Regions from separate parts of the Peribacillus sp. YIM B13472 genome, predicted to be linked through region 1. Evidence: riboswitches for the same ligand, from Rfam matches in the RefSeq annotation. Region 1 holds a riboswitch; each other region holds the start of a gene.
What was found. A riboswitch is a leader RNA that binds a small molecule or an ion and turns the genes downstream of it on or off. The one in region 1 is predicted to bind lysine.
Positions count from the first base shown of each region.

Region 2: it holds a riboswitch for lysine, as region 1 does, so the genes downstream of both, ACFX4I_RS02555 (amino acid permease) here and dapA (4-hydroxy-tetrahydrodipicolinate synthase) in region 1, are expected to answer to the same signal.
Region 3: it holds a riboswitch for lysine, as region 1 does, so the genes downstream of both, ACFX4I_RS15760 (aspartate kinase) here and dapA (4-hydroxy-tetrahydrodipicolinate synthase) in region 1, are expected to answer to the same signal.

Region 1 is NZ_JBHZPG010000029.1:46,901-57,961, forward strand. It holds gene ACFX4I_RS19495 (TRAP transporter substrate-binding protein) at 5-1,051, opposite strand; gene ACFX4I_RS19500 (TRAP transporter large permease subunit) at 1,109-2,386, opposite strand; gene ACFX4I_RS19505 (TRAP transporter small permease) at 2,383-2,955, opposite strand; gene ACFX4I_RS19510 (TRAP transporter substrate-binding protein) at 2,992-4,020, opposite strand; gene ACFX4I_RS19515 (DUF2690 domain-containing protein) at 4,696-4,983, shown strand; partial or broken gene ACFX4I_RS19520 (MFS transporter) at 5,121-5,547, shown strand; lysine riboswitch at 5,964-6,142, shown strand; gene dapA (4-hydroxy-tetrahydrodipicolinate synthase) at 6,277-7,173, shown strand; gene ACFX4I_RS19530 (Lrp/AsnC family transcriptional regulator) at 7,800-8,270, opposite strand; gene ACFX4I_RS19535 (DMT family transporter) at 8,524-9,438, shown strand; partial or broken gene ACFX4I_RS19540 (DNA alkylation repair protein) at 9,575-10,276, opposite strand; gene ACFX4I_RS19545 (HPP family protein) at 10,631-11,061, opposite strand, start outside.
Region 2 is NZ_JBHZPG010000002.1:174,817-185,877, forward strand. It holds gene ACFX4I_RS02540 (GerAB/ArcD/ProY family transporter) at 1-726, shown strand, start outside; gene ACFX4I_RS02545 (Ger(x)C family spore germination protein) at 723-1,802, shown strand; gene ACFX4I_RS02550 (glycoside hydrolase family 13 protein) at 1,888-3,567, shown strand; gene ACFX4I_RS02555 (amino acid permease) at 3,607-5,058, opposite strand; lysine riboswitch at 5,155-5,340, opposite strand; gene ACFX4I_RS02560 (LacI family DNA-binding transcriptional regulator) at 5,580-6,542, opposite strand; gene ACFX4I_RS02565 (metal ABC transporter solute-binding protein, Zn/Mn family) at 7,204-8,127, shown strand; gene ACFX4I_RS02570 (metal ABC transporter ATP-binding protein) at 8,140-8,895, shown strand; gene ACFX4I_RS02575 (metal ABC transporter permease) at 8,903-9,829, shown strand; gene ACFX4I_RS02580 (metal ABC transporter permease) at 9,826-10,707, shown strand; gene rodA (rod shape-determining protein RodA) at 10,855-11,061, shown strand, end outside.
Region 3 is NZ_JBHZPG010000019.1:77,885-88,945, reverse strand. It holds gene ACFX4I_RS15795 (long-chain-fatty-acid--CoA ligase) at 68-1,765, shown strand; gene ACFX4I_RS15790 (fatty acid metabolism transcriptional regulator FadR) at 1,966-2,553, shown strand; gene ACFX4I_RS15785 (enoyl-CoA hydratase) at 2,678-3,451, shown strand; gene ACFX4I_RS15780 (electron transfer flavoprotein subunit beta/FixA family protein) at 3,574-4,347, shown strand; gene ACFX4I_RS15775 (electron transfer flavoprotein subunit alpha/FixB family protein) at 4,416-5,393, shown strand; gene trxA (thioredoxin) at 5,596-5,916, shown strand; gene uvrC (excinuclease ABC subunit UvrC) at 6,020-7,792, shown strand; lysine riboswitch at 7,854-8,030, shown strand; gene ACFX4I_RS15760 (aspartate kinase) at 8,119-9,351, shown strand; gene ACFX4I_RS15755 (YslB family protein) at 9,415-9,885, opposite strand; gene ACFX4I_RS15750 (succinate dehydrogenase cytochrome b558 subunit) at 10,269-10,877, shown strand; gene sdhA (succinate dehydrogenase flavoprotein subunit) at 10,948-11,061, shown strand, end outside.

The sequences.
Region 1 (11,061 bases):
TGGATTATTTACTGCGTACTTTTTCAACTTCACTCATCATTTCCTCTACAAGATCCGGCCCGAATTTTTGAGCATATTCGTCCGTTACTGGTTGGATGACTTTCTTCATTTTTTCCATTTCTTCCGGCTCTACTTCATTGATTTTCATTCCTTCTTCTTTTAGATACTTAAGTGCTTTTTCATTTTCTTTCTGGTTAACTTCCCGTTGATACTTTCCAGCCTCTTGTGCGGCATCACTCATGATTTCTTGCTCTTGCTCTGATAGGCCATCCCAGAACTTTTTACTTACAAGGAATACAAATGGTGTATAAACATGATTTGTAAGACTTAAGTATTCTTGCACTTCATTATATTTTTGCGTTTGAATTGTAGCGAGTGGATTCTCCTGACCATCAACAGTGCCGGTCTCCAACGCAGTAAATACTTCAGAGAAGGCCATCGGCGATGGATTCGCCCCTAACTTTGAAAATGCATCTAAATGCACTTCATTTTGCATGGTACGAAGTTTAAGCCCTTTGAAATCGTCAGCCGTTTTTATCGGATGTTTACTATTAGTTAAGTTTCGGAAGCCGTTTTCCCAGTATCCCAAACCTACTAAATCATGTTCCGGTAATTTATCCAAAAGTTTTTTTCCTACTGCACCATCAAGTACTGTATAAGCTTCTTCTTCATTATTAAAGACAAATGGGAAGTCATAAATTCCAAATTCCTTAATCATACCAACAAGTGGAGAAGTTGAAGGCACTGTTACTTCCTGTAAACCGCCTTGAAGTGCTTCTGTCATTTTCTGATCATCTCCGAGGGTGGCATCAAAAAAGTTTTGGACTTTCATTTTCCCACCGCTTTTTTCTTCAACCAGTTCTTTAAATTTCTCCATTCCTTTTCCTTGTGGATGCATTTTACTATTTCCGATTCCTGCTTTGATTGTTCTTTTCTGAATACCGTCAGCTGAAGCGCTTTCATTTTGTCCGCTTCCGCAAGCGCTTAATAGTAGTAATGAAGGCAGTAAAACTCCAACCGCCAAACGTTTGAACAAATTATTCATTTTCATTTTCCTCCTATTAATAAGATGAATATCAATACAGACCCAATTACTTGTTTAATTCCGTTAGGAGGTAAACCATTCTAGAGGAACCAGCACTAAGGAAGGAAACAAAATCAACAAGATCAATATAATCACTTCAACGAGCAAGAAAGGCCAAATCCCCTTCATGATATCTTCCATACTGATCTTACTGATGCCGCACATGACATTTAAAACGGTTCCGACAGGTGGTGTAAGTAAACCGATGGCGTTATTCAGGATAAACAGGACACCAAAGTAAACTGGATCAATACCTGCAGCGACCACCAATGGCATCAAGACAGGTGTTAGAATAAGGATTGTCGGCGTCATATCCATAGCAGTTCCAACTACGATAACCAATAGGTTTATCATTATTAATAGAAGGAATGGATGATCCATAAATGGCTCCAGCAATCCAATTACCTGACCAGGTAAATCAGCTACAGTTATCAGCCAGGATGACACGAGTGCTGCAGCGACCAGAAACATGACAACACTCGTCATTTTTCCTGCATGAACAAAGACCTCATACAAATCTTTCACTTTCATTTCGCGATAGATTACAAGACCGACAAATATTGCATAGACTGCAGCCACCACTGCCGCTTCAGTAGGTGTAAATAAACCGAATTTCAATCCACCAATGATAATGACGGGCAGGAATAGAGCCCAAATGCCTTGACGAAAAGAAGTAAGTATTTCTTTTTTTGAAGCTCGAGGGTTAACGGCGACTTTATCTTTTCGTGCAACAATGGCCCACGTAACCGTAAGTCCAACCGCTAGTAAAATACCTGGAACGATTCCTGCCATGAACAGCTTTGTAATGGACACACCACTCGCGACACCGAAAATGATAAAGCCAATACTTGGGGGAATGATCGGGGCAATGATACCACCTGATGCAATCAAGCCACTTGACCGGTTCACATCATAACCAGACTTCACCATCATTGGAATTAATATTGCCCCAAGCGCTGCCGTATCGGCAACAGCAGACCCTGATAAACTCGCAAACAACACACTCGCAATGATCGCAACATAGCCAAGGCCTCCCTTGATATGGCCAACCAAATTCATTGCCATCTCAACGATACGCCGTGATAAACCGCCCCGATTCATCGCCTCTCCTGCCAGCATAAAGAACGGTATGGCCATTAGAGGAAAGTTATCCGCGCCACTAATTAGGTTTTGTGCGATAATTTGACTATCAAAAATACCAAGAAAGTACATAAGCACTACGCTACTAACAAGTAAGGCAAATGCAATAGGTATTCCAAGTCCCATGGCTCCCAGTAATGATCCGACAAATACACCTATCATCCCTGCTTCTCCTCCTTAACTATCCTAATATCTGACTCAAATTCATCAGCATGGAGGGAAATTAGCTCTTCTGAATCACTTATCATCACCAATTCTTCGTCTTTAATTTTATTGAAGAAAATCCGATACAAATTGAAAATGATCATGCTGCCCATTGAAACACTTACAAGAATGCCTGTCCCATATACAAAAGCCAGTGGCATTCCAGTGGCCGGTGCAGCACTATCAATGTTTATCATAGTCATTTTCCAGCTTCCATCCAGGATTAAGAGAAGAACGAATAACATCATCAAATCACTAATAACTAGTACCACTTTTTTCATCTTATTCGGGAGCCGTTTAATGACCATGTCGACACCTAAGTGTTCTTTGTTTTTGAAAGCTCCGATGGCGCCGAGGAACGTCAACCAAATAAAGAGATACCTTGACATTTCTTCTGACCAAGTAATCCCTGAATTAAAGAAATAACGAAGAACTACATTACCAAACACGAGTACGACCATTATTGCTAATGCAGCTGCCATAATAATGTTTAACGAATTTTCCAAGATTCTGGATATTTTATTCACCTATACATCTCCCCCTTCCTATCTAGAGTGCCTGCTTCATTCTGCTTTTATTTTTCCGACGAGCTCCTCCGCCCAGTCATTTTCCTCAAAGACTTCATCATAAACAGGTTGAGATGCTTTTAACATTTTTTCTGAAAAGTCTTCGTCAGGCGTAGTGAATTTGATTCCATTATCCTTAAGATATGCTTTGTCATCATCATAACTTTTTTCCATCAATTCAAACTCATATGCTGCCGACTCTTTTGCTGCTTTTTGAATGATTTTTTGTTGCTCCTTTGTTAGCCCTTTATAGAATTTGCTATTGATAATGTAAATATTGGGGCTGAACATATGCTTGGATTCTAATACATCACTTTGAACTTCATTCCATCCCGAGGATCTCAGCGTGGCAATGGGATTATCTTGAGCATCAACTACCTTTTGTTCAAGTGCGGTAAAAACTTCTGAAATAGGTAATGGGCTAACGTTCGCTCCCAATGATTCACCTAATTTTATGTAATTCGGGATGTTCGGCATTCTGAGTCGAAGTCCATCAAAATCTTTCATACTCTTAATTGGACGATTACTCGAAAACATCCTAAATCCGTTTGCACTCCAAGCAAGCGGTGTCACTCCATGTTTTGGATCAAGCTCTTCTGTCAATTCCTCTCCGATAGGTCCATTCAATACCTTCTTTACATGATCGTAATCCCTAAATAGGAAGGGCCATTCCGGAACACCCATTTTAGGAATGTCCGACTGCATAATTAGTCCTGGAACACCCATTTCGATCGTTCCATTTCTGACGCCGTCATAAAATTCTTTTTCCGCACCTAATGTACTGTTCGCATAAATCCGAACCTCTAGTTCACCATTACTCTCCTTTTCAACCATTTTTTTGAATTTTTCTTTCAAGGCAATGTTTTGAGGATGATTTTCAGCAAAATAATGTGCCACTTTAATCGTTTTCTTTTCAACTCCAGATCCACTGGTTTTTTCTCCCTCGCCTCCACCACATCCTGCTAAAAGGAATGCCATTGCTAGAGTTAAGCTTGTGGAGAATACAAAAAACTTTCTTTTTTTCAATAAAAACCCTCCCTAAAGTTTTTTTGTAAGCGTTATCATTTATGATTGATCTTAATAACTTCTCCTCACCCTTGTATAAGCCAAAATTAATTTGTTTTATAATATAAAACTCCGTTTTTGTTTTATTCGGAGTAAGGAAAACACTTCACCTCTAATTACGTTTTTCTAGTTGATTCATGACTTTTTAAACGATTAATAAAATGAAGGGTAATTTGTTCTATAATATAAAACTAAGTTTTTGAATTTGAAATCTTACGTTGATTATAAGCTTCCATTTTTACTAATGTCAAACCATTTTTTGAATTTTATAACAATTTAACAAATCCTCTATTTCACTAATTAATATGTAGAGGTTCAACATTTCATAATCTCATCCTTCCAGTCAAGATTTATAGAATCAGAACGGAAAAGAGTATTTATTTTTTTCTATACTAGGACTTGTGATAATGATTTGCCTTTGCTTGATGGGAATGGGGAACTATCCCTTAACTACGTAGTTATCTGAGTTATGGTAATATTTATACATTTGGTAAATGATTCCAAAGTACATGGAAATATCAATTTTCATATGGTGAAGTCTGGAAGAAGGAAAGGAGAGGGGTTATTATAAAAAAATTATTAAATATTGTGATGGTAATAACGCTTGTCTTTGGACTGTTTTTTGCGATTGCACCGGTGAATAAAGCATTTGCCTTGTCCTACGATAATACAAACCCTTATTCGACAGGTTGTGCTTCTAAAAGCCCAATCACTTATGAAACGGAATATATTTATAAAAACGGTGTAAAAATTGGATATGTGCAGCTAAAAGGAAGTGCGTATTGTCATACGGCGTGGGGTTACTTAAAGTTTTATTCGGCTGCTCCTTACGATTATTATGCAAATGTTTGGGTTGACAGTTTTAATGGCAAGACCAAGAGAGCAATACAAGTTGTGCTAGTTCCGGTGGTAACGGATGGATAATGAAAGGCCAGACATCCTGTTATACTGCACAATTATGGAATTTAGATCCGTATAATGCTTTGGCTAAGGCAGGCATTTATTCTTCAACTGGGGCTCTCATTATTTCTGCGAACACTGGTCGTTATTAATGGGTTATTAATGCAACCTACCTGTTAACGACTTTTCTCGATGGAATTGCGTTTTGGGCATCTTTTCTCATTTTGCCTGCTATGCACAGTACATTTCGCAGTTCAATGCGTGATCAATTTTCTTTGTTAACAACCCCTTCGAATCTTAATGGCTTTTATCATTCCATCTCATGGATTTGGAGCGACGATGCTGTTTTTCAGTATCTCGTTCCAATCCTGAAAGGAATGGACCAATCAGTTTGATCTTGTTTGGCTACGGATTTATTTCCATTTTCAGCAACTTACTCGCTGGTAAAATGGCCAGCTACAATGCTATGAACGCCTCCGGTTTGTTTTCCTCGTCCAAGCAATTGTTCTGATCAGTTTTTATTGGACGACAGATAATTTTATCTTTGGATTGGTTAACATTAGCTTGATGTCATTAATGGCCACCCTTTTCAATTTTGATAGTATAATTGAATCAATGGAGTCCTCCTTACATTGAAGCGATCCGTTTTCTTGCTTCCCAAACGTCACGGATTTTCATATCTTTTCTTTCCTTTGTTAGTTTTGTATTTATCATGTTGTCCTCCCCATCCTGATCATCATTCTAAGTATTCATAAGATAAATACTAATTTTCTATAAGATATATCAATTGTAAAACTGAGAAACTTTTCATACAGATTGTTTTATAAAACTATTAATGTTGAGATTACATAATACTAAAAAAGATGAATCCAACCCCTATACCGTATCCATTCCATTGAATATCCATGTATTCTAAAAAAATATTTTTAAATTGGCCTTGCAATAAAAAGGATTCCTTGTTATATTACAGTCAATTAAATATTTTCTTACTTCATACTTTTTGAAGTGAGGATAGAGGAGCAAAGACCATTAGTACACATATTGAGGAGAATGAGATCCTATGACTATTGTGGAAAGGGGAATTTGCCGAAGCGGAAAGAATCTCATGTTCTTGAAGCTGGTTCTGCTATTGAATAAATGCAGGACTGTCATATAGGAAACTATATGGAGGGCTATCTTATGCGCGGAAACATTTTTTTGATAAATATTGTTTCTACTGCAGCAGCGAATCCTCGTTGTTGCTTTTTTGCGTTTACTCCTGAATGGCCCTAACCACCTCTGAACTTTTTAAAAAATTATACAAAAGGGTGTGAAGTTATGAATTTTGGCCAAGTTTTAACCGCAATGGTTACCCCGTTTAATCATAATGATGAGGTTGATTTCAATGCTACGAGAACTTTAGTAAATTATTTAATTGCTAATGGTTCTGATGGATTAGTAATAGCAGGTACAACTGGAGAGTCTCCTACATTAACTCAAGAAGAGAAAGTAGATTTATTCAAAATTGTTGTAGAAGTTGTTGATGGAAGAGTCCCAGTCATAGCTGGAACTGGCTCAAATAACACGAAGGCTTCTATCAGCTTAACAAAACAAGCAGAGGAAGCAGGAGTCGACGGAATCATGCTCGTTACCCCATACTATAACAAGCCGTCTCAAGAAGGATTATTTCAGCACTTTAGTGCTATTGCCCATTCAACATCATTACCGGTAATGCTTTATAATATCCCAGGACGAAGTGTTGTGAACATGTCAGTAGAGACAATTGTTAGTCTCTCGAAAATCAACAATATTGTGGCAGTAAAAGAAGCAAGTGGTGACTTAGATGCCATGGCACAAATCATAAGCAAAACAACTAGCGATTTTACATTGTACAGCGGCGATGATGGGTTAACATTACCGGTTTTAGCCATTGGTGGAACAGGTATTGTTTCGGTTGCTTCACACATAATTGGTAATGAAATGCAAGAAATGATCAATAGCTTTAAAAATGGTGATGTCCAAGGTGGTGCCACTGCACATCGTAACCTTCTTCCAATTATGAAAGCATTATTTGCTGCACCAAGCCCAGCACCGGTAAAATCAGCATTAAATATGCGGGGGTTAAATGTTGGAGGTGTCCGCTTACCATTGGTCCCTTTAAACCATGAAGAAAAAAGAGCACTACAAATAGCTCTACAACCGAGTAACGCAGAAGCAATTTTGTTAAGTAAATAAACTTAATGATTCATTAAGCGAGTGTGATTAAAAATCATAATAAACGGGCGAAATTTAAAAAAGCAGTGCAAACTCCTAAAGAATTGTACTGCTTTTTAATCAATGCACGGCTAAGTACTTAAACTAGTTGAGCAATATAATAATTTTATAAGATTAAGGGAAAAAGCAGAATTTACATTTTCAAGAAAAATATTTGGTGTATCCAGTAGGAATTGTAAATTTCAAATTTTCTATAGAACTGATTTTATTGGGGATTGATCATAAGCTTAGTATTTCTAGTGATAATGATATGTAATTATTGAAAGACAGAGTCGTTCCTTAGTATCCATTCAAAAGAAATAAAGTAATTGATAGCTTTGACTTTCAAAATTCCGAGCGAACATTCGTTCAACTTAGAAATGGATTTATATTTACTTATATAACTTGATATTGAATAAATAGCCTATGTTCTCGTTTAGCAAAGGCTATTTTTTTTGACAAGTTTTTTTATCCAACCCCTTTTTTCTCTTGGCCTGAAGTCGCTGTCCTTAGGACTTCATTTTTTTATTCCTTCTTCTACTTTTCTCTCTCTCTTGTTCTATTAAAAAACGTTCGTAAAAGTGTACTTTACGAACGGGACTTTTTTTCTATATGGGTAAAACCGTTGAATATTTAATTTCTCTGAGAGCTAGGCTAGTTTGAATTCTTGTTATGCCTAATTTATTTAACTTTCTAATAAATATTTCTAATTCCTTCCGATCTTTGTTAGCCACTTTTAAAAGATAATCATACTCACCTGTTAAACAATGGCACTCTAATACTTCTGACATAGAAGCTAATGCCTTCTCCAAAACTTCCAGTTTTTCAGCTTGATGTATATTCGTACTCATAAAAATAAAACATAATAAATCAAAACCTAGCTTCTCTTGGTTTAAAATTGCTACTTGTCCATTAATAAATCCTTCATTTTCCAAACGTTTTATCCTTGAATGTATAGCAGGTGGAGATAACTTGACACGCTTTGCAAGCTCAGTATTGCTTAACTGTGCATCCTTTTGCAGTAAATCTAAAATTTGAATATCAACATTATCTAGAACCTTGCTTACGATAGATTCCACTTATAGTCACTCCTTTTACAATTGTTCCAAAAACGGTACCATCTCAATAGCAAAACTTAATTTAATTCTGTATATCAGTAATATTTTTTAATATTATTTTAAGTTTCTTCTATTATACAAAACAATATATAAAGTAACGAACTAAAATGTTAAAATTAGTAGTAATTAATTATGAAAATTGATATGTCATTGTGCACAATGGCTTCGATCTTTTTTCACTTCAACTGTGAAAGATGAAAAGGAGCAATAAGATATGCAGTATTATTATTTTTCGTTATTACTTTTAACAAGTTTATTATGGGGTGGAAACTTTGTCGTAGGAAAATCGCTTGTCGGTCATGCTTCTCCGATGACGTTGACAAGCTTAAGGTGGATCATTGCTATTGGTTGTCTTTTGCCAATTGTATGGTGGAAAGAAAGAAAGATATTCCCCCCTCGAAGTGCAATCCTTCCTTTATTTTTGATGGGAATTACTGGTGTAGTTCTCTTTAATCTATTACAATTTGCAGCTTTAGAGAAAACATCCGCCACTAATGTTGGATTAATATCAACATTAAACATGATTTCAATTGCTGTTTTTTCATTTTTCTTTTTAAAAGAAAGAATTAATATTCTTCAAATGTTTTCTATGTTTTTTTCGCTTATTGGCGTAATACTTGTACTTTCAAAAGGAAATATTGATCTATTCCTTTCATTACGATTTAATACAGGTGATTTATATATGATGGCTGCTGTATGCGTTTGGGGAATATATTCCGTTTGTAGCAAATGGGCCATGATAACAACTACACCCATGATGTCTACATTATATTCTGGTATATTTGGACTTATAGTCCTTCTTCCGTTTAATTTTTCTAATTTTACAGTGTCTAATATAAATACTTCTTTCATACAATCTATTTTATATACAGGCGTTATCTCTACTGTAGCATGTATGGTACTTTGGAACATTGGTGTACAAAAATTAGGTACAACAACATCAGGTATTTTCTTGAATTTCAATCCTATTTTCACTGCAATTTTAGCCTTTCTATTATTAGGTGAAAAAATGACGTGGGTACAAGGAATTGGTAGTGGAATTGTGATTATAGGCTGTTATTTGTTCTCACATTTTAAAGCGAAGGTGATTTTCAAAAAGAATTCCAGACAATCGCAGATTCAAGCATGATTTTTTTCAAAGTCTATAAAGGTAATATCTCTCGTGATTAATTTTCTATATATACATAAAAGCCTGATCCAAGGTGGATACAGGCTCGTTTGTTCAAAAACTTTCCGGATAATGAATTAATAAAAAAGTGCTAATTTTAACATCTTACATATTTGCGTTTAAAGCCAAGCCTTCCTTTATCGACTTCTTTTTGAATACTTTCGTAAGCATTTAGAAAACTGCTTTTTTTCTTGTCCCGTTTTTGACTTCTACTGTCCCTATTGCCTTTGCAGTCTCGACTGCCTTTTCATGGAGTGGCAAATATGAAATCCCCACGGTGTATAGAAAATTATTCATAGCGGATTTCGTTCGTTCTGGCGAATCGTGAATCGTATTTTTCACAATATCAAGCATATTGGAAATCTTGCTTTCGGAAAATTCAACGTCTAGCCGATTCCCTAAAAGCCAGCAGTAGCAACTCTGAGCCCGCTGACATTCTCAGCTCTTCACCGCTTGCGATCCATTTATCAGCAACTTCTTGTGCAATATCTGACTCCGCTAAAGTTACGGCCACTACAAAATCGGACAGCATAAAAATACGCAGCATCCATCCAACGATCATAATCCGACTCAGTCATGGCTTTTGGATCTGCAATAATGCCTGCAAGGTACATTGCATCGTAGTTCCCCGTGGAATAAAGCTCTTCAGCTAAACGGTGACTTTATTTTCTTTGCAATTGGTTTCATAGCGCCTGTAGCCACGCCAAAAAGCGGCTCATGCGCACCATTGGATATGTACATTTTTTAGTTCGTTCCTTGCCAAGGCTTCAAGTTCCTGCATAACCATCTCTAAATTCATCGCTTAGCACTTCCTTCATTTGATAACGAAAAGAATTTCAATTCCTAAATCGAATGCTGTGAGTGATGGAGAATATTTTGCAAACTTATTTGGTAAGAATCTTCTATTACCGGTTCAGACATGAACATTCACCTTTTTTACTGGGATTTTACAACTGTCCATCAAGCTTTAGCAAATCATTATCAAACGCTATTTTTCATGTAATATGATGGTAAGTAAGTTTTTTCATTCTAAAGGTTTTTCATTCTATTAGTAAGAAAAGCCATAGCTCCCCGCTTATTGAAGTAAAGCAGTCAGTACAATAAGCGGGGAGCTTTAAAACAGTCACATATAAAAGTATCTGAAATATGTTTTTCATAACCAGTGTTTTGGATACTGTCTTGTTTGAAATAAATTATTATAAATCATCGATATAAAAACTAATAATAAGGTACCTATTACAATCGGAATCAGGAATCCCCAACCAACTTGAGAATTGATCGAAACAAGGGCACTAGCTGCTGCGGGAGGGTGAACGGTTTTTGTAAAAGTCATTATAATTAATACAATAGCCAGTACCAGACCGATAATGAATAGGCTTTTACCAAAGATGTTCCAAATGATAAGGGCTGTTGTTGTAGAGATTATATGTCCTCCAATAACATTACGGGGCTGTGACAAGAGACTTTTATGCGCACCAAAAACAATAACACAGCTCGCCCCAAGAGGAGCTAATGCCATAGGATATCCTATATAGACAGCTATAAAACTAATAATGATAATAGCAATGAGTCCACCTATAGCTG
Region 2 (11,061 bases), on a different contig from region 1:
ATGCTAATAACCGTCATTCTTATTCTCGTGTATAGTTTTGTGGAGGGAGGGTTCAGGGTCATCACCGGTTTTTGCATAATCGGGCTTATTATCGGATCGCCATTATTCCTTTTGAATTATTTCCCATTGAAGTACGCCCACTTTGAAAATTTGGGTCCTTTTCTTGATCATTCCTTTTTGGAAATCATGAAGGCCTGTAAGAAAATGACCCTGAATTACCTTGGTTTTGAATTACTCCTCATTTATTACCCTTTCATTAAAAACGGTGAAAAATCTCAAAAGTGGGCCCACTTAGGGGCGGTGTTTACTATGGCGATATATTTAGTATCCATCATTGTTTCATTAGCCTACTATCATCAAGATCAACTGAAAGATGTAATATGGGCAACTTTGACGTTATGGAAAATTGTAGACCTTCCATTCATTGAAAGGTTCGAATACATAGGGATTTCCGTTTGGCTGTTCATGGTGCTGCCGAATGTTTGCATAGGGGTTTGGGCAGCGAGCAGGACAGCAAAAAGAGTATTTGGACTAAGGCAGAAAAAGATGTTGGTCTTCATTCTGCTAATCATTTTAGTTTCCTGCATTTTATTGGACAACCGCCATAGAATCGATAAGTTTAACACGATAAGTTCGGAAATTGGTTTTTATATCATTTATTTGTATCTTCCTCTCTTATTCATATGGCAGTCGATTGTCTATAAAGTTAGGGGGCATAAATCATGAAAACCCGACTTCTCTTGATAACATTGGCAGGTTTCTTGATGACGGCTTGCGGCGTGGAAAAGCAAATATTAGAAGATATTTTAATTGCTGAAGTCGTAGGTTATGATGCCGAAGACAAAAGAATCAAAGGTACGGTCGTTGTCAGCGTTCCTCAGCCTGGGGAGGAAGCAAACCTAGGTAAAGAAGTATATGAAGCGGTCTCACATGATATAAAGGCAGCCCGCCAGCATGAAAATGCAAAAACACCATTCCCGATTGTCGGTGGGAGACTGACGGTCATTCTCTATGGTGAAGAATTGGCAGGCAAGGGGTTGAATGATTATGTCGATACATATAGGCGTGACCCAATGGTGGGAAGGGATTTGTATTTAGCGGTCGTTCATGGCAAGGCGGAGGATGTAGTTAAAATGGAGCCGAAGTTGGTTAAAACTCCAGGGGTTCAAGTGAAAGAGCTGATCGAACAGAATATAAGGACTAATTTGCCTGATGTGGATCTTCACAGGTATTTATATGCGTGTCATGGTAAAGGAATCGACCCGGTCTTGCCCTTATTGGAAACGGCAGGGGACCAAATACAGGTAAAAGGGATCGCCTTGTTTAAAAAGGATCGTTATATTGGTAAATATATTCCTTATGAGGACGGATTTTTATTTAAAGTCCTTACTGAAAACTTTAAGATGGGGAGTTATGAAATTAAATGGAAGGAAAATGACTTTACAGATATCAATAACGTGGAGTCACGTGTCCATTATCATGTTTCGGATGCAAATCAAGACCCCAAGGTCAGGATTGAAGTGAAATTAAAAGCGAGTCTGCTGGAGGTCCAAGGCTATGACTTGGGCAAAGCGGTCGACCTGAATAAAATAGAGACCAAAGCCGAGCATGTCATTGGGAAAAAATTAAATGAGATGGTGACCATGTTTCAGGAGAACAATATCGATCCGATTGCAATCGGTGATCACGCTAAAAGTAAAACAAGAAATTTCGATCAGAAGCATTGGGAGAAGGCATATCCCTATATTCCAATCGAGGTGGATCTGGATATTGAAATGATTCAAACGGGAATAGCTGAATAAAAGTAGAATATTCTGAAGTTTCCCCCTTTATAATAGGGGTATTGGTGTAATGATTATATCAATGCGGCTAATGAGGGGGAAAGGCATGGACAAAGCATGGTGGAAAGAGGCAGTTGTGTATCAAGTGTATCCAAGGAGTTTTATGGATAGTGATGGAGATGGGATAGGGGATATAAACGGGATCTTGATGAAGCTCGATTATTTACAAGAGCTTGGTGTGAACGTGATATGGCTATCCCCTGTTTATCAATCTCCCAATGATGACAATGGGTACGATATCAGTGATTATAAATCAATCATGGCTGAATTCGGGACCATGGCCGATTTCGATAGGTTGTTGAAGGCGGTTCATGAACGTGGAATGAAGATCATGATGGACCTGGTGGTCAACCATTCTTCAGATGAACATCCGTGGTTCAAGGAATCCCGATCCTCAAAAGATAATCCGAAACGTGATTATTATATTTGGAAATCTGGCAGGAATGGAAAAGAACCGAATAATTGGGAGTCCATTTTTAAAGGGTCAGCATGGGAATATGATGAAGGAACGGATGAATATTATTTACATTTATTCAGCAGGAAACAACCGGATTTAAACTGGGAGAACCCTAAGCTCCGTGAAGAGATTTACAGCATCATGACTTGGTGGCTGGATAAGGGTGTCGATGGCTTCAGGATGGATGTCATCAACTTCCTTTCGAAAGATCAAAGCTATTCAGATGGAGCCGTTCATCATGAAAAACAGTATGGCGATGGAAGCCCCTTTTTCCTGAATGGCCCGCGCATACATGAGTTTATGCAGGAAATCAATCAACGGGCACTTTCTGGACATGACGTGATTACGGTTGGGGAGATGCCAGGCGTCTCACCGGAGGAGGCGCAATTGTTCACAGGTAAAGATCGTGGTGAGCTACATATGGTCTTTCAATTCGAACATATGGATTTGGGGAGCGGACCAGCAGGGAAATGGAGTAATGATAAGTGGAAGCTTACCGAATTAAAGCGAATTCTTTCCAAGTGGCAGACTGGTTTGGAGGGCGATGGCTGGAACAGTTTATACTGGAACAACCATGATCAGCCCCGGATTGTCTCAAGGTTTGGTAATGATGGAAAGTATCGTATTGAAAGCGCAAAGATGCTTGCAGCTTGCCTTCATATGCTTCAAGGGACACCCTATATATATCAAGGGGAAGAGCTGGGCATGACCAATGTTGCATTTGAAAGCATCGATGATTACCGGGATATCGAAACATTGAATTCATATGAAGAACTCGTCAATTCGCATGGCTGGTCAAAAGAGCGGATGATGTCAGCCATCCATGCCCGCAGCAGGGATAATGCGAGGACACCGATTCAGTGGAATGACTCCCGGAACGCAGGATTCACGAAAGGTACGCCTTGGATTAAGGTTAATCCCAATTTTCCCGAGATTAATGCAGAAAAAGCCTATAATGATCCGAATTCCATTTTTCATTTTTATAAAAAGCTCATCCAATTACGCAAGAAGCATGAAATCATCGTTTATGGTCGTTTTGAACTGCTATGGCCGGATGATGAACGAATATTTGCCTACACGAGATCGTTTGAAGAAGAAAAGCTGTTGGTGCTATGCAACTTTAAAGAAGAGCAGGCCTCCTATACTTTGCCTGAAGAGCTCCATGCATATTCAGCCACAAGGCTGATCGGCAATTATGATCAGGAGGAAGAAGGAATCTCCAGCAAACCTCTGCGTCCATATGAATGCCGTGTTTATCATTTGAAATGAAAAAAGGACCTGTTCTTCTTAGAACAGGTCCTTTGCGTATTATTTTGATTTAAGGTCACATTCCTCTAGGGGAATGATTTTCGTTTTATGCTTGATTTTATAGCCGAACCATAGGACGAAAAATAAAATCAAGCCAATGTAGGAAACAAACATTGAATTCCAGTCGATCCCATCGCTGCTGAAAGCTTGATAGCCTTGTCCGATGATAATGATAATACAAAGGACAAGGGCGAATATAGGCCCGAATGGGAAGCCTTTTGCCCGGAATGGTAAAGCATTCATATCAAGGCCTTGAGCTGCGTAAGCTTTGCGGAACCGATAATGGGCAATCGCAATCCCGACCCAGGTGACGAATCCCGCCATGCCTGAAGCGTTCAATAACCAGATATAAACGACGCCATCACCGAAAAATGAAGCTAAGAATGCAACGCAGCCTACTAAAGAAGTCACGATAAGTGCATTCACGGGTACTCCTCTTTTATCTAACTTGCCTAGGAATTTCGGTGCTTTCCCATCACGTGCCAAGTCCCATAGCATACGGGTTGAAGCGTACATGCCAGAGTTACCGGCAGAGAGTACGGATGATAGAATGATCGCGTTCATGATGGATGCAGCAAATGCAAGGCCGGCCCGTTCAAATACAAGCGTGAATGGACTTACGGCAACATCTTCACTCAATAAACGTGAATCGGTAAACGGAATGATCATTCCAATTACAAAAATGGCAAGGATATAGAATAAGATGATACGCCAGAAAACGGATCTGATCGCTTTTGGGATATTTTTTTCTGGATCTTCACTTTCACCAGCAGTCACTCCAAGCAATTCCGTACCTTGGAATGAAAAGCCGGCAGCCATGAATACGCCCAGGATCGTGAAGAACCCTCCGTTAAAGGGACCTTCGCCCATTGTGAAATTGGAAAAACCAATTGGGTCTTTCCCACCCATGATTCCGAGAATGATCAGAACACCCGTAATCAAGAAAATGACGACTGTCACGACTTTGATCATGGCAAACCAGAATTCTGTTTCCCCGAAACCTTTAACTGACATGTAATTGATAAGAAACATAATGATTAACGCAATGGCACTCCAGATAAACGAAGGGCTATCCGGGAACCAGAACTTCATAATTAAGACAACGGCTGCCAATTCAGCGGCAATGGTGATTGCCCAGTTATACCAGTAGTTCCAACCAATCGCAAAACCGAAAGACGGATCGACGAATTTGGATGCATAGACACGGAACGAACCGGCCACTGGCATGAACGCTGCCATTTCTGCAAGACTTGTCATTAAGTAATAAACCATGATGCCGATGACCGCGTATGCCACCAAGGCACCGCCGGGACCGGCTGAATGAATGGCACCGCCACTTGCTAAAAATAAACCTGTTCCAATCGTTCCACCTAATGAAATCATCATTAAATGACGCGCTTTCAGGCTCCTTTTCAGTTCAGTAGGGCTTGATGCTGATTGTGAATTTGACAATTGATGTTACACTCCTTTTTATTGGAAGGGAACGAAAAATAAAAAAACAGCAGTCGAAAAAGATCGACGGCTGTTTATAATAAACCCGTTTATCCTTCCGAAGATAGCTCCCCACGCTTTTTTGAAAAAACGTGACAGTGGTGTTCCTGTTCGGTAACACCGCCAGCAAGAATATACATGGAATATACCCTAACTTCGGCAAATTATCCTTTCAAACGGAGTCTTGAATTTTCCAGAATCTCGTCCGTTTTACTTTTATAAGCTGCAGCCTCTAACTCATCGGTAAATGAGGAAGTATTCAATTTTCTAAAATCGTTGCGCCAGCTTGGAAGTGACGTCGGACGCTAGTACTCATGAAATCGCAAATAGATTGCTAGTAATTGAGTAAACTTTACTATATCAAAATTATAAAATAATCTCGTGAATATCGCAATGATTATTTTATGTGGTTATTTTTTCCTAGTTAATGAATGATGGTGGCAAGGAAGAATTCGATATACCAAAAAAAAGCAATGTGATAACTAAACGGTCCTCCTTTTTATAAGGGCGTAGTCCAGCTTTACATGTTTGACCACTTCAGGATTCTCAAATAGGTCCACTGCCATTTTCCCAATCCATTCCAGCGGTAAGGAAATGGTCGTGATGTCGAGCATTTCACTCAGGCTATCATTATTGAAACCGAGAATGGCCACATCTTCCGGGACCCTTATACCCAATTTCTTAGCGGTAAGAATGAAGCCTGCCGCCGTGTCATCATTCGTGATGATGATGGCTTCAGGTTTATCTATCATCGAATTCCATTGTTGAAACAATTGTTCCCCGTCTTTGATGTGATAGCTGCCTTCAAACAGCCATTCCTTATTGTTTATCAGTTGATGTTTACTCATGATATCGTTAAAGGCCTTTGTACGATGGGAACTATTTCTGCTCTTTTTACGGCCGAGACTGTATCCGATTTTCTTATATCCTTTAGCAATCACGTACTCAAGGGCACAGGAGAAAGCTGCATAATGATCAATGCTGATGGATGAGAATTCAGCCGAGGCTGTATCTTCACATAAAATAATCGGTCCGTATTTTTGATAATCCAAAAGGATTTTCATTTCCGAAATCCTTGAACAAACGATAATGCCATCGAGCTGCTTCATTTGCAGCATATTAAAAGCCTGGATTTCCTTCTCTCTGTCATAATTTGTTTGAAAGATGACGATATGACAGCCAATTGCATTTGCCTGTTTAGTGATTCCGTTAACGATTGCCCCGTAATATGGGTGATTGTTGAAAGGGATGATGATGCCGATAAGATTAGTTTTACCTTTTGAAAGATGAATGGCGTTTATGTTTCTCGTATAATTCAAACGATTGATGGCTTCTAAGACGCTCTTTCTTTTATCGGGGCTTACATATGGATGATCATTCAATACACGGGACACTGTTGAGACAGATACACCGGCACATTGAGCTATTTCTTTAATATTTGTCATGGTATCACCGTTTTTTCTTTTTTTATATTGTACAGTATGAAACCCATTTCAGGGCAAGAGAACAGTATGGGGCTGCTGAAGATTTCTTCAAATAAGGTCTTGTTCTGGTATGGGTTTCATCCTTTAAGATTGTTTTAAGTCTTAGAGGAGGAGGAGACCATGATGTTCCAAACTTTAATCACCCTTTTTGTGCTTTGCGGAATCGAATTGGGATTTGCGTACTTGGCAATTTCCTTGAAAAAATGAGTGGAATAAGCGTTTACTCGTGAATTTTTGTACTTTACTCGTGAATTTTGCCATTTTACTCGTAAAGTTCGCACATTTACTCGTGAATTTCACACCGTCCCGAAATAGCCCCCATAGTTTATATTCACCATTAAAACCCCGCAATATAAATATAACTTCATCGTTACGTTTCATGTACGGAATGACTGACTGTCAGGATGCTCCCTAGTGGAGCTTCCTGACAGTTTTTGCTGTGTGTAAAAGTCATTGTTCTTTTTTGAAATGTTTGAAAAAATAGTTTCACTTTTTTTGTGTATAGTATAAAATAAGTTGTGCGTGGGAAACTTTTTAGCATTTACGACAATGTAAAAAAATTTACACTTAGTTTTGCACATGGCAAACTATTTTAGAGAGATGAAAAAGGGAGGGAATTTGGGTGGGTTTTCTGAAATCTATTGGGAGCTTGCTTGTTGCATTGCTGATTTTAACGGGGTGCGGCAATGCTACGGTCGAAAGTGATAAAGGCAATGGTAAGCTGAATGTCGTTACAACAACGGGAATGATTGGAGATTTGGTTGAGAATATCGGCGGTAAACATGTCGAGGTCACCAGTTTAATGGGTCCGGGAGTCGACCCCCATCTATATAAAGCGACACAGGGTGATGTTAAGACACTGGATTCGGCTGATATGATTTTTTATAACGGTGTGCATCTTGAAGGGAAAATGACGGATATATTTGAAATGATGAGCAAGGATAAACCGACGATTGCCGTCACGGAGGACTTCAAGGAGAACCAACTTCGCAAAGTGAGTGCAACGGAACATGATCCCCACGTATGGTTTGATGTAAAGCTTTGGATCGTTGCGGCAAAGGCAGTTAAGAAAGAATTGATTGCCAATGATCCGGACCATGAAGCAGAGTTTCGTGAAAATTATGAAGAGTACGTTCTGCAATTGGAGGAACTTGATAAATATGTTCAAGATGAAATTAATAAAATACCAAAAGATCAACGGGTGCTCGTTACAGCGCATGATGCTTTTGGGTACTACGGTCAGTCATACGGCCTGGACGTAAGAGGGCTCCAAGGGATCAATACATTATCGGAATATGGATCAAAAGATGTGACGGATATGCGGAATTATCTTGTGGAGAACAAAATTAAAGCGATTTTCATTGAGTCAAGCGTACCAAGGAAGGCCATCGAGGCTGTCATTCAAGGAGCAGGTAAGCAGGGTCACAAAGTGGAAATCGGCGGTGAATTGTTCTCGGATGCCATGGGTGAAAAAGGGACGGAAGAAGGAACGTATATCGGAATGGTCCGTCATAATACCGACATAATCGTCCGTGCTTTGAAATAAGGGGGAGAAACTATGAATCTATCAGCTTTGAAGGTCGAGAATTTAACGATTGCTTATCATAAGAAGCCGGTTGTCGAAGATGTCTCATTTGAGGTGCCGGAAGGGAATTTAATCGGTATCATTGGCCCCAATGGAGCAGGGAAGTCCACATTGATAAAGGGGATACTCGAATTGATCCCCAAAATATCGGGGCAAATCACAATAAAGGGTTCTACTTATAAATCGATGAGGAAGAGTATCGGCTATGTACCACAACGGGAGTCAGTGGATTGGGATTTTCCGACCAACGCACTCGATGTCGTGATGATGGGCAGATATGGTCATCTCGGATGGCTGAAGCGACCAGGTAAGTCCGAAAGGCAGAAGGGGATGGAGTGCCTGGAAAAGGTGGGGATGGCTGAATACGCTAACCGACAGATCAGCCAGCTATCAGGTGGACAGCAGCAACGGATATTCCTGGCCCGTGCTTTGGCACAGGAAGCGGATATTTATTTTATGGATGAACCGTTCGTAGGGGTGGATGCCGCAACAGAGAAAGCGATCATACAATTGCTGATGGAATTGAAGGAAAAAGGCAAAACCGTTCTGGTTGTGCACCATGATCTATCGACCGTGAAGGAATATTTCGACTGGACGATGTTATTGAATAAAAAGGTTATGAAAATAGGTCCGACGGAGGAAGTATTCATTCCCGAACACTTACAGGCAACATATGGAGGCCGCCTAGCGATACTATCAGACACGAAGTCCGGCCTTTTATTAAAATGAGGTGTACATGATGAACATACTGGATATTATTACTGATCCAAATACAAGGTGGATATTGCTTGGCACGATGTTCCTCGGATTAAGCAGCGGGGTCATCGGCAGCTTTGCCTACCTCAGAAAGCAGTCTTTGCTTGGCGACACGCTCGCACATGCAGCGTTACCCGGTATCTGTGTCGCCTTTATGTTAACTGGAGTGAAATCCACTTCCTACTTTCTAATAGGTGCTGCCCTGGCTGGCTTAGTGGCTGTCTTCTTGATCAGTGTGCTTACGAGATACAGTAAGATCAAGCAGGATGCGGCTTTGGGAATCGTCTTATCTTCCTTCTTTGGCTTCGGAATTGTCATGCTTACACAGATTCAGCAGAGTGAGTATGGAAACCAGAGTGGATTGGATACCTTTTTATTTGGGCAGACGGCCTCAATGGTCATGTCAGATGTATATATGATGATGACTGTTTCCTTTATTCTCATTTTCACTTGTACCGTATTTTTTAAAGAATTCAAATTACTGTCCTTTGACCCTGGGTTTGCTAAGGGGATGGGATTGCCGGTTGTTTTTCTGGATTATTTCATCATGATGCTGATCGTGGCAGCTGTGGTGATCGGTATCCAGGCTGTAGGCGTCGTATTGATGGCATCTTTACTGATCACGCCTGCGGTTTCTGCGAGGTATTGGACGGAGCGGCTGCATATCATGGTCATCCTGTCTGGTATATTCGGAATGTTGAGCGGTGTGTCTGGAACGTTGATCAGTACATCGGTCAATGATTTGCCTACAGGACCGTTAATTGTTTTATCCGCGACCGTATGGTTTTTCTTTTCCATGCTTTTTGCACCTAAACGCGGAGTGCTTTCATCTATATGGAGAAGGGTATCGACGAAAAAGAAATATTCTCTCGAACAGAATAGAAGGAAAGGGAGCCACTCATCATGAATGATTTTTGGATTATTTTAGTCGGAGCATTGGTGGCGAGTGCTTGCAGTGTATTAGGATGCTTTTTGATAGTCAGGAAAATGACGTTGATTGGGGATGCCATCAGTCATTCCGTTTTGCCGGGAATCGTATTGGCATTTTTAATAACCGGCACTCGTGACTCTGTTCCAATGCTGATAGGGGCAGCTGCGCTCGGTTTGCTCACCGTATTCTTGATCCAGCTTTTCCAATCGTCGGGCGTTCAATCTGACGCAGCGATCGGGATTGTATTCACTTCACTTTTTGCAACGGGGATCGTACTCGTGAGCTTGTATACGCAACAAATAGATTTTGACCTGGAACATGTCCTTTATGGCGAAATAGCCTATACCCCCTGGAACACGATGACAATAGCGGGAATCGAAGCAGGACCAAAGGCTGTTTGGATTGTCGGCAGTTGCTTTATCCTGAACCTCATACTGATCTTCCTTTTCTTCAAACAGTTTAAACTCGTGTCATTTGATTCATCACTTGCGGCTGCAATGGGAATTCCTGTACTGTTCTTTCATTACTTATTGATGAGCCTCATTTCACTGACAACTGTAGCTTCTTTTGATAGTGTAGGTTCCATTTTAGTAGTTGGAATGCTCATCATACCTGCGGCGACGGCCTATCTGCTGTCAGACCGTTTAAGCCGCATGATATTGGTCAGTATCGGGGTCGGGGTGCTAAGTTCCGTCATCGGCTACTATTCAGCCACCATTTTGGATGCCTCGATATCAGGTTGCATGGTGGGATCGGCCGCCATATTATTCGGATTGGCTTTTCTCTTTTCCCCAAGCAATGGATTGGTCAGCAGATTGCTGAAACGGAGAAAATCAAAGGAATTACATGCATAGTTCCCCCTGCCTACAGGCTTCATGGAAATAACTCCATGAAGCCTGTAAACAATTCTTCGATATAGTTGTGATTTTATTTGTTTAAAGTATAATGAATAAGTGTATTTATAGATGTATCGCAGGAGCCTTTTTAAGGGAGAGTTAAGTATGGAAGAACAAAATAAATTTTCATCTCGAATAGATTTTTCTTTGGTCACAATATTGCTGTTATTATGCGTTGGAAGTTGCCTAGCAATCTATAGTGCCCAAACGACTGGACAGTATGCTGAAAACTTCTTAATTAAACAAATTTTTTGGTATATAGTGGGGATTGGAATCGTATTAGGGTTCATCACACTGGATTCGGACCAACTG
Region 3 (11,061 bases), on a different contig from region 1:
ATTGTAAGAAAATCCCGATTGTATTATAATGAAAAGAGTATTGAGAATATTCAGAAGGAGGGGGCAAATGAGCAATAAGCCATGGCAAGCTATTTACCCGGAACAGATACCCGCTGTTTTGTCTTACGAAGATAAACCTCTTTATTCTTTTTTAAAGGAATCAGCCGAAGAATTCCCCGATAAAGTATCGATTCATTTCCAGGGAAAAGAATTAACTTTCCGGGAAGTGCATGAATCTGCTTTAAAGTTTGCAGCCTATTTAAAAAGTATCGGTCTTCAAAAAGGTGAACGCGTTGCCGTCATGCTTCCTAACTGCCCACAGGGTGTCATAGGCTTTTTTGGGATATTGATGGCCGGCGGAGTCGTGGTTCAAACGAATCCAACCTATACTGAACGTGAATTAGAATATCAAATGAAAGATTCCGGGGCGAAAATAATTTTGGCGATGGATATTTTATTTCCCCGTGTTGCAGCAGTGGCATCAAGAACGGATATAGAACATATAATTGTAACCGCTATCAAGGAATATTTACCTTTTCCGAAAAACCTTATCTATCCTTTTATTCAAAAAAAGCAATACGGCATTGTCATCAATGTGGAGCATGAAGGGAATCATCATTTATTTTCCGAAATCATGAAACGAAAGATGACTGAAGAAGTCACTGTGCCGATCGATGTGGATAATGACCTTGCCCTTTTGCAATATACTGGTGGGACAACAGGCTTTCCCAAAGGGGTCATGCTTACCCATAAGAACTTGCTGGCAAATACGAAAATGTGCAATGCATGGCTTTATAAAAATAAGCGCGGTGAGGAAAGGATCCTTGCGATTCTGCCTTTCTTCCATGTATACGGTATGACTACAGTCTTGGTTCTTTCCGTCATGGAAGGGAACACCATGATCATCATGCCAAAATTCGATGTCGAAGCGACGCTTAAAACCATCCAAAAACAGAAACCGACCATGTTTCCAGGAGCGCCAACGATGTATATCGGCCTCTTGAACCATCCGGATATCGCTAAATATGACCTTTCTTCCATCAATGCCTGTATAAGCGGTTCTGCATCATTGCCCATAGAGGTTCAAGAGCAGTTTGAGAAAATTACCGGCGGGAAGCTTGTTGAAGGCTATGGACTTTCTGAAACCTCACCGGTGACCCATGCTAATTTCATCTGGGATCAGCCGCGTGTAAAAGGAAGCATTGGGCTGCCGTGGCCAGATACTGACTCGGTGATTCTGTCCCTGGAAACCTTTGAAGAGCTTCCTCCGAATGAAATAGGCGAAATTGCCATAAAAGGACCACAGGTAATGCAAGGATATTGGAACCGGCCGGATGAAACGGAAAACACCTTTAAAAATGGCTGGCTGCTTACAGGAGATCTGGGTTACATGGATGAGCAGGGGTTCTTTTATGTGGTCGAGAGGAAAAAGGATACAATCATTGCAGGCGGTTTCAATATATATCCACGAGAAGTGGAGGAGGTGCTATACGAGCATGAGGCCATACAGGAAGTGGTTGTGGCAGGTATCCCTGACCCTTATCGCGGTGAGACCGTTAAGGCCTATGTCGTACTGAAAAAAAATGCCAGGGCCACTGAAGAGGAATTGAATGAATTTGCCAGAAAGAACCTGGCTTCCTATAAGGTGCCGCGCAGCTATGAATTCAGGGATGAACTTCCTAAAACGACGATAGGAAAGATTCTGAGAAGAGTCCTTATCGAGGAAGAAAAGAAAAAAATTTCCGAGGAAAGAAAAGAAGCTTAAACAAGCGCCCCCTTTTAACGGAGCAGCGGAAGAAAGCTCCGTGTTTTGCAGAACGGCTGGACAACCTATGGATGGGGGCTGTACAATGAACAGAAGTGAATGTCAGGACCCCTAGAAGTTTTTGCTTGACAGTAAAGGGTCGTCATTTTATGATAGAAATATGAATGATGATTCATTCATTTTCTGAAAGGGGACATCCAGTGAAAAGCAACAGACCAAAGTATAATCAAATTATTGAAGCGGCCGTTATCGTCATTGCCCAAAACGGTTACTATCAAGCCCAAGTATCCAAAATCGCCAAGCAGGCAGGCGTAGCGGATGGCACCATATATTTATATTTTAAAAATAAAGAAGATATCTTAATATCATTATTTCATGAAAAGATGGGCTCTTTTGTGGAACAGATCGAAGAAGAAATAAAAGGAAAGACCACTGCTTCGGATAAACTGCATGTGCTCATCCAAAAACATTTTAAAAACCTTTCAGAAGACGTGAATTTAGCAATTGTCACTCAGTTGGAATTAAGACAGTCGAATAAAGAATTGCGCCTTAGAATTAATGATGTGTTAAGAGGGTATTTGAATTTAATCGATCAGATCATTATTGAAGGAAAAGAGAACGGCGAATTCCTGCCTGATTTAAACAATTTACTTGCCAGGCAGATGATTTTTGGAACGATTGACGAAACAGTGACGACTTGGGTCATGAATGAGCAAAAGTACTCCCTTCCTGACCTTGCACCAGACGTTCACCGCCTCCTAATTGGCGGCTGTGGCCTGAAAAGTTAACGATTTAAATAGAGGATGGCTAGCCATCCTCGAAAGAATCGATTAATCCTGCTTCCCCTTTATCGGGAAGTGATACATATTGAATTTTCAAAAAAGTTCGAATAGCATGCCTGGAGGGATTGATATGGAATATCTTAAGCTTTCTGTCGAAAATCATGTGGCTTTTATAACGATTGATCATGCACCTGCAAATGCGCTTTCTTCGGCTATCATCGGAGAGCTTTCACAGGCCTTCGATCAAATTGAAAAAGACGAAGCCGTACGGGTTGTCCTTCTTCATGGTGAAGGAAGATTCTTCTCTGCAGGAGCAGACATTAAAGAGTTTACTGAAGTGGAGAACGGGAAAGCTTTCGAGAAGCTGACCAAGAATGGTCAATCTGTATTTGAGAAAATCGAATCTTTTCCAAAACCGGTCATTGCAGCCATCCATGGAGCAGCGCTTGGCGGAGGATTGGAGCTGGCTATGGCCTGTCACATCCGATTGGTCACCGAAAGGGCTAAACTTGGTTTGCCTGAGCTGCAGTTGGGCTTAATCCCTGGATTTGCCGGGACCCAACGTCTTCCTCGTTATGTAGGCATGGCAAAGGCAGCTGAAATGCTGTTTACAAGTGAACCGATTTCAGGTACCCAAGCTGTGCAATGCGGATTGGCGAATCATGCCTTCACGGATGAAGAACTGATTCCAAAAGCTAAGGAACTAGCCAATAAAATTGCCAAGAAAAGCCCCCTGGCTTTAAAGTCGGCCATTGAGTTATTAAATTATTCTAAGCATGATTCCTATCATAAAGGTGTGGAAAGGGAAGCTGCCCTCTTTGGCCAAGCTTTCGATACCGCTGATGCACAAGAAGGAATCAGCGCTTTCATTGAAAAAAGGGAAGCTGTATTCAAAGGGAAATGATGATTCGGTAGAAATAACTATTTATATATATCATGCAGGATTTTGATGAAATCTGTAGAACAATACTATATATCAATAAAATTCATAATCTTCAAAACTCAAATCATTCGGGAGGTATTATCGTGAACATTTATGTACTGCTGAAAAGAACATTTGATACAGAAGAAAAAATTACACTATCCAACGGGAAAATTAATGAGGATGGAGCGGAATTCATCATTAATCCATACGATGAGTATGCAGTTGAAGAAGCAATGCAGGTACGTGATGCACAAGGCGGCGAAGTAACGGTTATTTCTGTCGGAACCGAAGAGGCTGAAAAGCAATTACGTACAGCGCTGGCAATGGGTGCTGACAAAGCCGTATTGATAAATATAGAAGACGACATAGAAAATGGCGACCAATTCACGACTGCCAAAATTATAGGTGAATACTTAAAAGGTAAAAATGCCGATTTAATCATTGCAGGAAACGTAGCAATCGATGGGGGTTCTGGTCAAGTGGGACCGCGCGTTGCCGAAATTTTAGAAATTCCTTATATTACAACCATTACTAAACTGGACATCGCAAATGGAAATGTAAGCGTTATCCGTGATGTCGAAGGGGACTCTGAAACGATAGAAGCATCCCTTCCATTGTTGGTGACAGCTCAACAAGGGCTAAATGAGCCGCGTTATCCATCATTGCCAGGAATCATGAAAGCGAAGAAAAAACCGCTTGAAGAATTGGAATTGGATGACTTGGATTTGGAAGAAGAAGATGTTGAGGCAAAAACAAAAACGATTGAAATTTACCTTCCTGCTAAAAAAGAAGCTGGAAAAGTATTGGACGGAGAAATCGGTGATCAAGTTAGCGAACTTGTTCAATTATTACGCAGTGAAGCAAAAGTGGTTTAATCTTAAACGGTACTTTTCAAAACAACACACACGACAAAAGAAAAATAGAGCACAGGAGGTTTTTATAAATGGCTAGAAAGTTTCTTGTATTGGGCGAAGTTCGTGACGGTTCACTAAGAAATGTATCATTTGAAGCTATCGGTGCGGCTAAACTTGCTGCAGATGGCGGGGAAATCGTAGGTGTTTTAGTTGGTGACAGTGTTCAAAATTTCGGAAATGAATTGATCCAATATGGCGCGGACCGGGTTGTGGCAGTAGAAAATGATCAATTGAAACAATATACTTCAGATGGATATGCGCAAAGCTTGCTTGCCGTCATCGAGCAGGAAAAGCCAGAAGGGATTTTCTTTGGACATACGGCCCTAGGAAAAGATCTTGCACCTAAATTGGCTGGAAAGCTTGAATCAGGCTTGATCTCGGACGTTACATCCATTGAAGTAGAAGGCGGAAATATCGTTTTCACCCGCCCGATATATTCTGGTAAAGCATTTGAAAAGAAAATTGTTACGGATGGCGTGATATTCGCGACAATCCGTCCGAACAATATCGAACCATTAGCGAAAGATGAGTCCCGCTCTGGTGATGTTTCTACATTAAGTGTGGACATTAAGGATTTACGCACAATCATTAAAGATGTTGTTAGAAAAGCTAGCGAAGGGGTCGACCTTTCAGAAGCGAAAGTAATCATCGCAGGTGGACGGGGCGTGAAAAGTGAAGATGGTTTTGAACCATTAAAGGAACTTGCACAAGTTCTTGGCGGAGCGGTAGGAGCTTCCCGCGGAGCATGTGATGCGGACTATTGCGATTACTCATTGCAAATCGGGCAAACGGGTAAAGTCGTAACACCTGACCTTTATATCGCCTGCGGAATTTCCGGTGCGATCCAGCATTTAGCGGGGATGTCCAACTCCAAGGTTATCGTTGCCATCAATAAAGACCCGGAAGCTAACATATTCAATGTGGCTGATTATGGAATTGTCGGAGACCTTTTCGAAGTCGTTCCATTACTTACGGAAGAATTCAAAAAACTAAAAGTTAACGCTTAATAGAGATAATACAGATAAGGGGGGCAAGACATTTGGCATAAGCCGATACATGTCTTGCCCCTTTATTTGGGCTAATAGGCAGGACTTCAGCCTGCATATTTACTCTTTTTTTGGACATCCTACCACTGAAGCAAAATATTAGCATCGATTCGAGCAACAATGGTATACTGTCTTTAGTTATTTGAGTAAATTTGAGGAGGAAATATATATGGCTATTGTAAATGCAACTGACCAAACTTTCACAACAGATACTAGCGAAGGTGTTGTTCTTGTAGATTTTTGGGCTCCATGGTGCGGACCTTGTAAAATGATCGCTCCTGTTCTCCAAGAGCTTGATACTGAAATTGGCGATACAGCAAAAATCGTAAAAGTGGATGTAGATGAAAACCAAGAAACAGCAGGAAAATTCGGTGTGATGAGCATCCCGACATTAATCGTCCTTAAAGACGGTGAAGTGGTTGATAAGGTTGTTGGTTTCCAACCTAAAGAAGCACTTGCTGAACTTATTGCAAAACACGCGTAATAGTAAGTTAGCTAAAAAAAGCTTCAAGTCTGCGGACTTGAAGCTTTTTTCGCTATCTTGATATATAATGATTGTAAAAATGGGAGAACAGGAGGCTGAATGCATGAATCAACAAATAAAGAATAAACTTGCCCTTCTTCCCGATCAACCTGGTTGTTATTTGATGAAAGATCGTCAGGGAACGATCATATATGTAGGCAAAGCGAAAGTGTTGAAAAATCGTGTCCGTTCTTATTTTACGGGATCTCATGATGGAAAAACATTTCGTCTCGTGAATGAGATTGCGGATTTCGAATACATCGTCACATCTTCTAATATCGAGGCTCTTATTTTAGAATTGAACTTAATCAAAAAACATGACCCAAAATATAATGTCATGCTAAAGGATGATAAGACCTATCCTTTCATCAAGCTGACTGCAGAACGCCACCCTCGTCTAATCATTACGCGAAAAGTCAAAAAAGATAAAGGGAAATATTTCGGTCCTTATCCGAATGCATTTGCAGCTAACGAAACGAAAAAATTGCTCGACCGCATCTATCCCCTAAGAAAATGCAATACTTTACCAGATCGCGTTTGTCTCTACTATCATCTTGGCCAGTGTCTGGCCCCATGTGTATATGAAGTAGAGGAACAGGAATATAAAAAAATGGTGGATGATATCAACCGGTTCTTGAACGGCGGGCATACTGAAATAAAAAAAGAACTGACTGAAAAAATGCTAGTGGCATCTGAAGAGCTCGATTTCGAGAGGGCCAAGGAGTTCCGTGACAAGATTGCCCACATTGATATTACGATGGAGAAGCAAAAAATGATGACGACCGATTTCATCGACAGGGATGTATTTGGCTTTGCCCATGATAAAGGATGGATGTGCGTCCAGGTATTTTTTGTCCGGCAGGGTAAATTAATAGAAAGGGATGTTTCGCTTTTTCCGGTCTACGATGAACCCGAACAGGAACTCCTTACATTCCTCGGTCAGTTTTACGAGATTACGAACCATTTTAAACCAAAGGAAATCTTGCTGCCTGAATCAGTGGATGCTGAAATGGCCGAAGGGCTGCTTGGTGTCAAAACGATTCACCCCAAAAGGGGGGCGAAAAAAGACATGCTTAAATTGGCGAATAAAAATGCCTCCATCGCCCTTCAGGAAAAATTCTCTTTGATTGAAAGGGATGAAGAAAGAACGATCAATGCGGTGGAAAACCTCGGGAATCAACTGGGTATCTATACTCCGCATCGAATTGAAGCTTTCGATAACTCCAATATCCAGGGAAGTGACCCTGTTTCCGCTTTAGTCGTGTTCATTGATGGGAAGCCGGAAAAAAGAGAGTACCGAAAATATAAGATCAAGACGGTCAAGGGACCTGATGATTATGAATCGATGCGTGAAGTGGTCAGAAGAAGGTATTCACGAGTATTGAAAGAAGGGCTGCCGCTTCCGGACTTGATCATCATTGATGGCGGAAAGGGACATGTCGAAGCCGTTCGGGATATTTTGGAAAATGAATTGGCCCTTGATATTCCGCTTTCAGGCCTCATTAAGGATGAAAAGCATAGGACATCGCAATTGATGATCGGAAATCCTCTTGAAATCGTACCTCTTGATTCACGGAGCCAGGAATTTTACCTATTGCAAAGAATTCAGGATGAAGTGCATCGGTTCGCGATTACTTTTCATCGCCAGCTACGCGGGAAAAATGCGGTTCACTCCCAGCTTGATGATATTCCAGGAGTCGGGGAAAAACGCAGGAAGCAATTATTAAGGCATTTTGGATCATTGAAGAAAATCAAAGAGGCAACAGTCGAGGAAATCATGGAAGCTGGTATGCCAAAAGGGGTAGCCGAGGGAATCGTTAGAAAATTACAAGAATAATCTTGCTACCGATAAATCTCTATGCTATGATTAAAAGGAATTTTTAACTAGACAACTTAAAAGTGCTGATAGAGGTGCGGAATTCAAGAGTAAAAACCTGGAGAAGTATGAGCTTCCATGAAAGGTTTTGAAAGGGGATGACGCCGAAGGAAGACAAGACTCATACCTTGTTTTCCTGGTCCGACATTTAATAAATGGCGGATTGTCAGGGTTTATACCCTGGAGAGCTATCTCACTGTGTTTACAGTATTAGATATGTGATCACAGCAATGAGATATTTCTCATTGCTTTTTTTATTGCCTAAAAAGTAGAGAGGGTGCATGAGGATGGCATTAATCGTTCAAAAATTTGGCGGAACATCCGTCGGAAGCGTAGAGAAAATCAAAAATGTTGCCAAACGGGTAATCGAGGAAGCGGAGAATGGAAATGAGGTAGTCGTCGTTGTTTCAGCTATGGGGAAAACAACGGACCAATTGGTTTCCATGGCCCGTGATATTTCCGGAACCCCTAGCAAAAGGGAAATGGATATGCTATTGACTACTGGGGAACAGGTAACGATTTCCCTGTTAACGATGGCATTGATTGAAGAAGGATATGAAGCCATTTCGTATACTGGCTGGCAGGCTGGCATGCAAACGGAATCCGTTCATGGGAATGCCCGGATTTTAAACATCGATGCCACAAGGATCCAAGCCCAGCTTCAAGAGAAGAAAATAGTGGTCGTGGCCGGTTTCCAGGGTAACGATGTAAATGGGGAAATCACAACCTTGGGGCGAGGCGGTTCCGATACGACGGCGGTTGCCATCGCTGCAGCGCTGAATGCGGATAGATGCGATATTTATACGGATGTAACGGGTGTTTTCACAACGGATCCACGCTACATAAAAGGCGCGCGAAAACTCCAATCCATTTCTTACGATGAAATGCTGGAACTTGCCACCCTGGGGGCGGGCGTCCTTCATCCACGGGCTGTCGAATATGCAAAAAATTATCAAATTCCGCTTGAAGTCCGTTCAAGCATGGAGAGAGAATCAGGAACGATCATTGAGGAGGAAGCAACTATGGAAGAAAACTTAATTGTACGCGGCATTGCTTTTGAAGACAGTATTACGAGGGTCACAATCTATGGTTTGCCCCAATCACTTGGTGCATTATCCACAATCTTCACGACACTTGCGAAAAACCGGATTAATGTGGACATCATCATTCAAAGCATGACTGCCGAGGATACGACCAATCTATCTTTTTCCACAAAAAGTGAAGATACGGAAGCGGCCTTGATCGTGCTGGAAAATAATAAAGAACGATTGGGATTCGACCGGGTCGAAACGGAGAGCGGGTTGGCCAAAGTGTCCATCGTCGGATCTGGTATGGTATCCAATCCCGGAGTGGCTGCCGAGATGTTTGAAGTGATGGCCAATACTGGCATCCAGGTGAAAATGGTCAGCACATCGGAAATTAAAGTTTCGACTGTCGTCAATGAAAAGGAAATGGTGAAGGCGGTTGAATCTCTCCATGAAGCATTTAAACTTGGTCAGCATGCAAATGTGCTAGCTTAAGTGTCAGGAGTCCAATAAAAAACAGACTTCCGGTAAAAAGGGTAAGTCTGTTTTAAGGGCTCATTAGATTGGATCTCTGGGATCCCATTGGATGGTGAATATCACTTTTTTTGCGCGGCGTTTGATTTCTTCCGTTGATTCGCTGAGGAATTTTTTTTGCAGTGAAAACTGCTCGGCAAGGAAACCGGCTTCAAGCTGGAAGTGACAATCAGGGTGTAAATCCAGGCGGCGGCTGATTATTTCACCCGTCAGGGATAGTTCCATCTGGTGTTTCGTATATTTCAAGATTTCCAGATTGCCCCATCCAGCGCTTTGGAAAAATTCAATAACTTCCTGATCGCCATTCAATGGGAATTTTCTTGCTAATTGTTTACCTGCCCAATAGAGGATTTGATTAGAGTCTTTTCCGAGAATATCGTTCAATAGAACTTCTCTGATCAATTCGTACCCGAAAGCTGGAACTTTGAATTCTTCAGTTTGGATTTCTTCTGTTTGAATCTCTTCTTCTATCGCAGCAGCAATATTTTTTTTCATAATTTATCGCCTCTTTCTGTAAATCTATTATAAACGTATTTCTTTTGCAAATTATACTGTTTTTTATTTATTTAAATATCAATTGGAAAAAAATGAGAAATTATACCGAGATATTAATAGATTAATTAGTAATTTCTCCAAAATATATACTTGATAGATAAAAAATAGACAATTTAATCCAATAAAATCTATTCTGAAAAAGAGATTTCTTGTATCCGTTTTCTTGACGCACATTGAAGTCAGGAGTAAAATGGACATGTCACATAATTGTAAAGGGAGTATAGAGGAGTTTTCTGACTCTATACTATATTTTCACGCGGAGATAAAAGGTAGCCACCAGTTTATCTTTGCATGATTTTTCACAAATTAAGGGGGGGCACTTAGTGGCAAAAAATCGTGAGTTTGGGAATCGTAGACTTCATTCACTACTTGGAGTTATTCCGATCGGGCTGTTTTTGTTGGAGCATTTAGTTACCAACTATATGGCAACAAAGGGACCGGAATCATTTAATTCAGCAGCACATTTCTTAGAAAGCATACCATTTCGTTATTTCTTGGAAATCTTCATCATTTTCTTACCTTTGATTTATCATGCGGTTTACGGGATTTATATCGCGTTTACGGCTAAAAATAATTTGGGTAGATTTGGATTTTTCCGGAATTGGATGTTCTTTTTACAACGTCTAAGCGGAATCATTACGTTGATTTTCCTGGTTTGGCATGTTTGGTCAACTAGAATTCAAGCAGCATTAGGTACAGAGGTTGACTTTGACATGATGGCAGAGATTTTCTCTAATCCATTTATGATTGCATTTTATTTAGTTGGGGTCATTTCGACAATTTTCCACTTCTCTAATGGATTATGGTCATTTGCAGTGAGCTGGGGTCTGACAGTTTCACCTAAATCGCAAAAAATCATGACTTACGTTACTTTGATCGTTTTCGTTCTTCTTTCTTATGTAGGGGTTAGCGCAATTTTCGCTTTCGTATAAGAAGATAGAGTTTATTTATAAGTATTAGGAAAAACATAGCTTTGCTAATGGAAATAAGGGAGTGACAGAATTGGGTAAAGGTAAAATTATTATCGTTGGTGGAGGTCTAGCTGGTTTAATGGCTACGATCAAAGCAGCAGAGCTGGGACAACAGGTAGATTTATTTTCTTTAGTACCTGTTAAA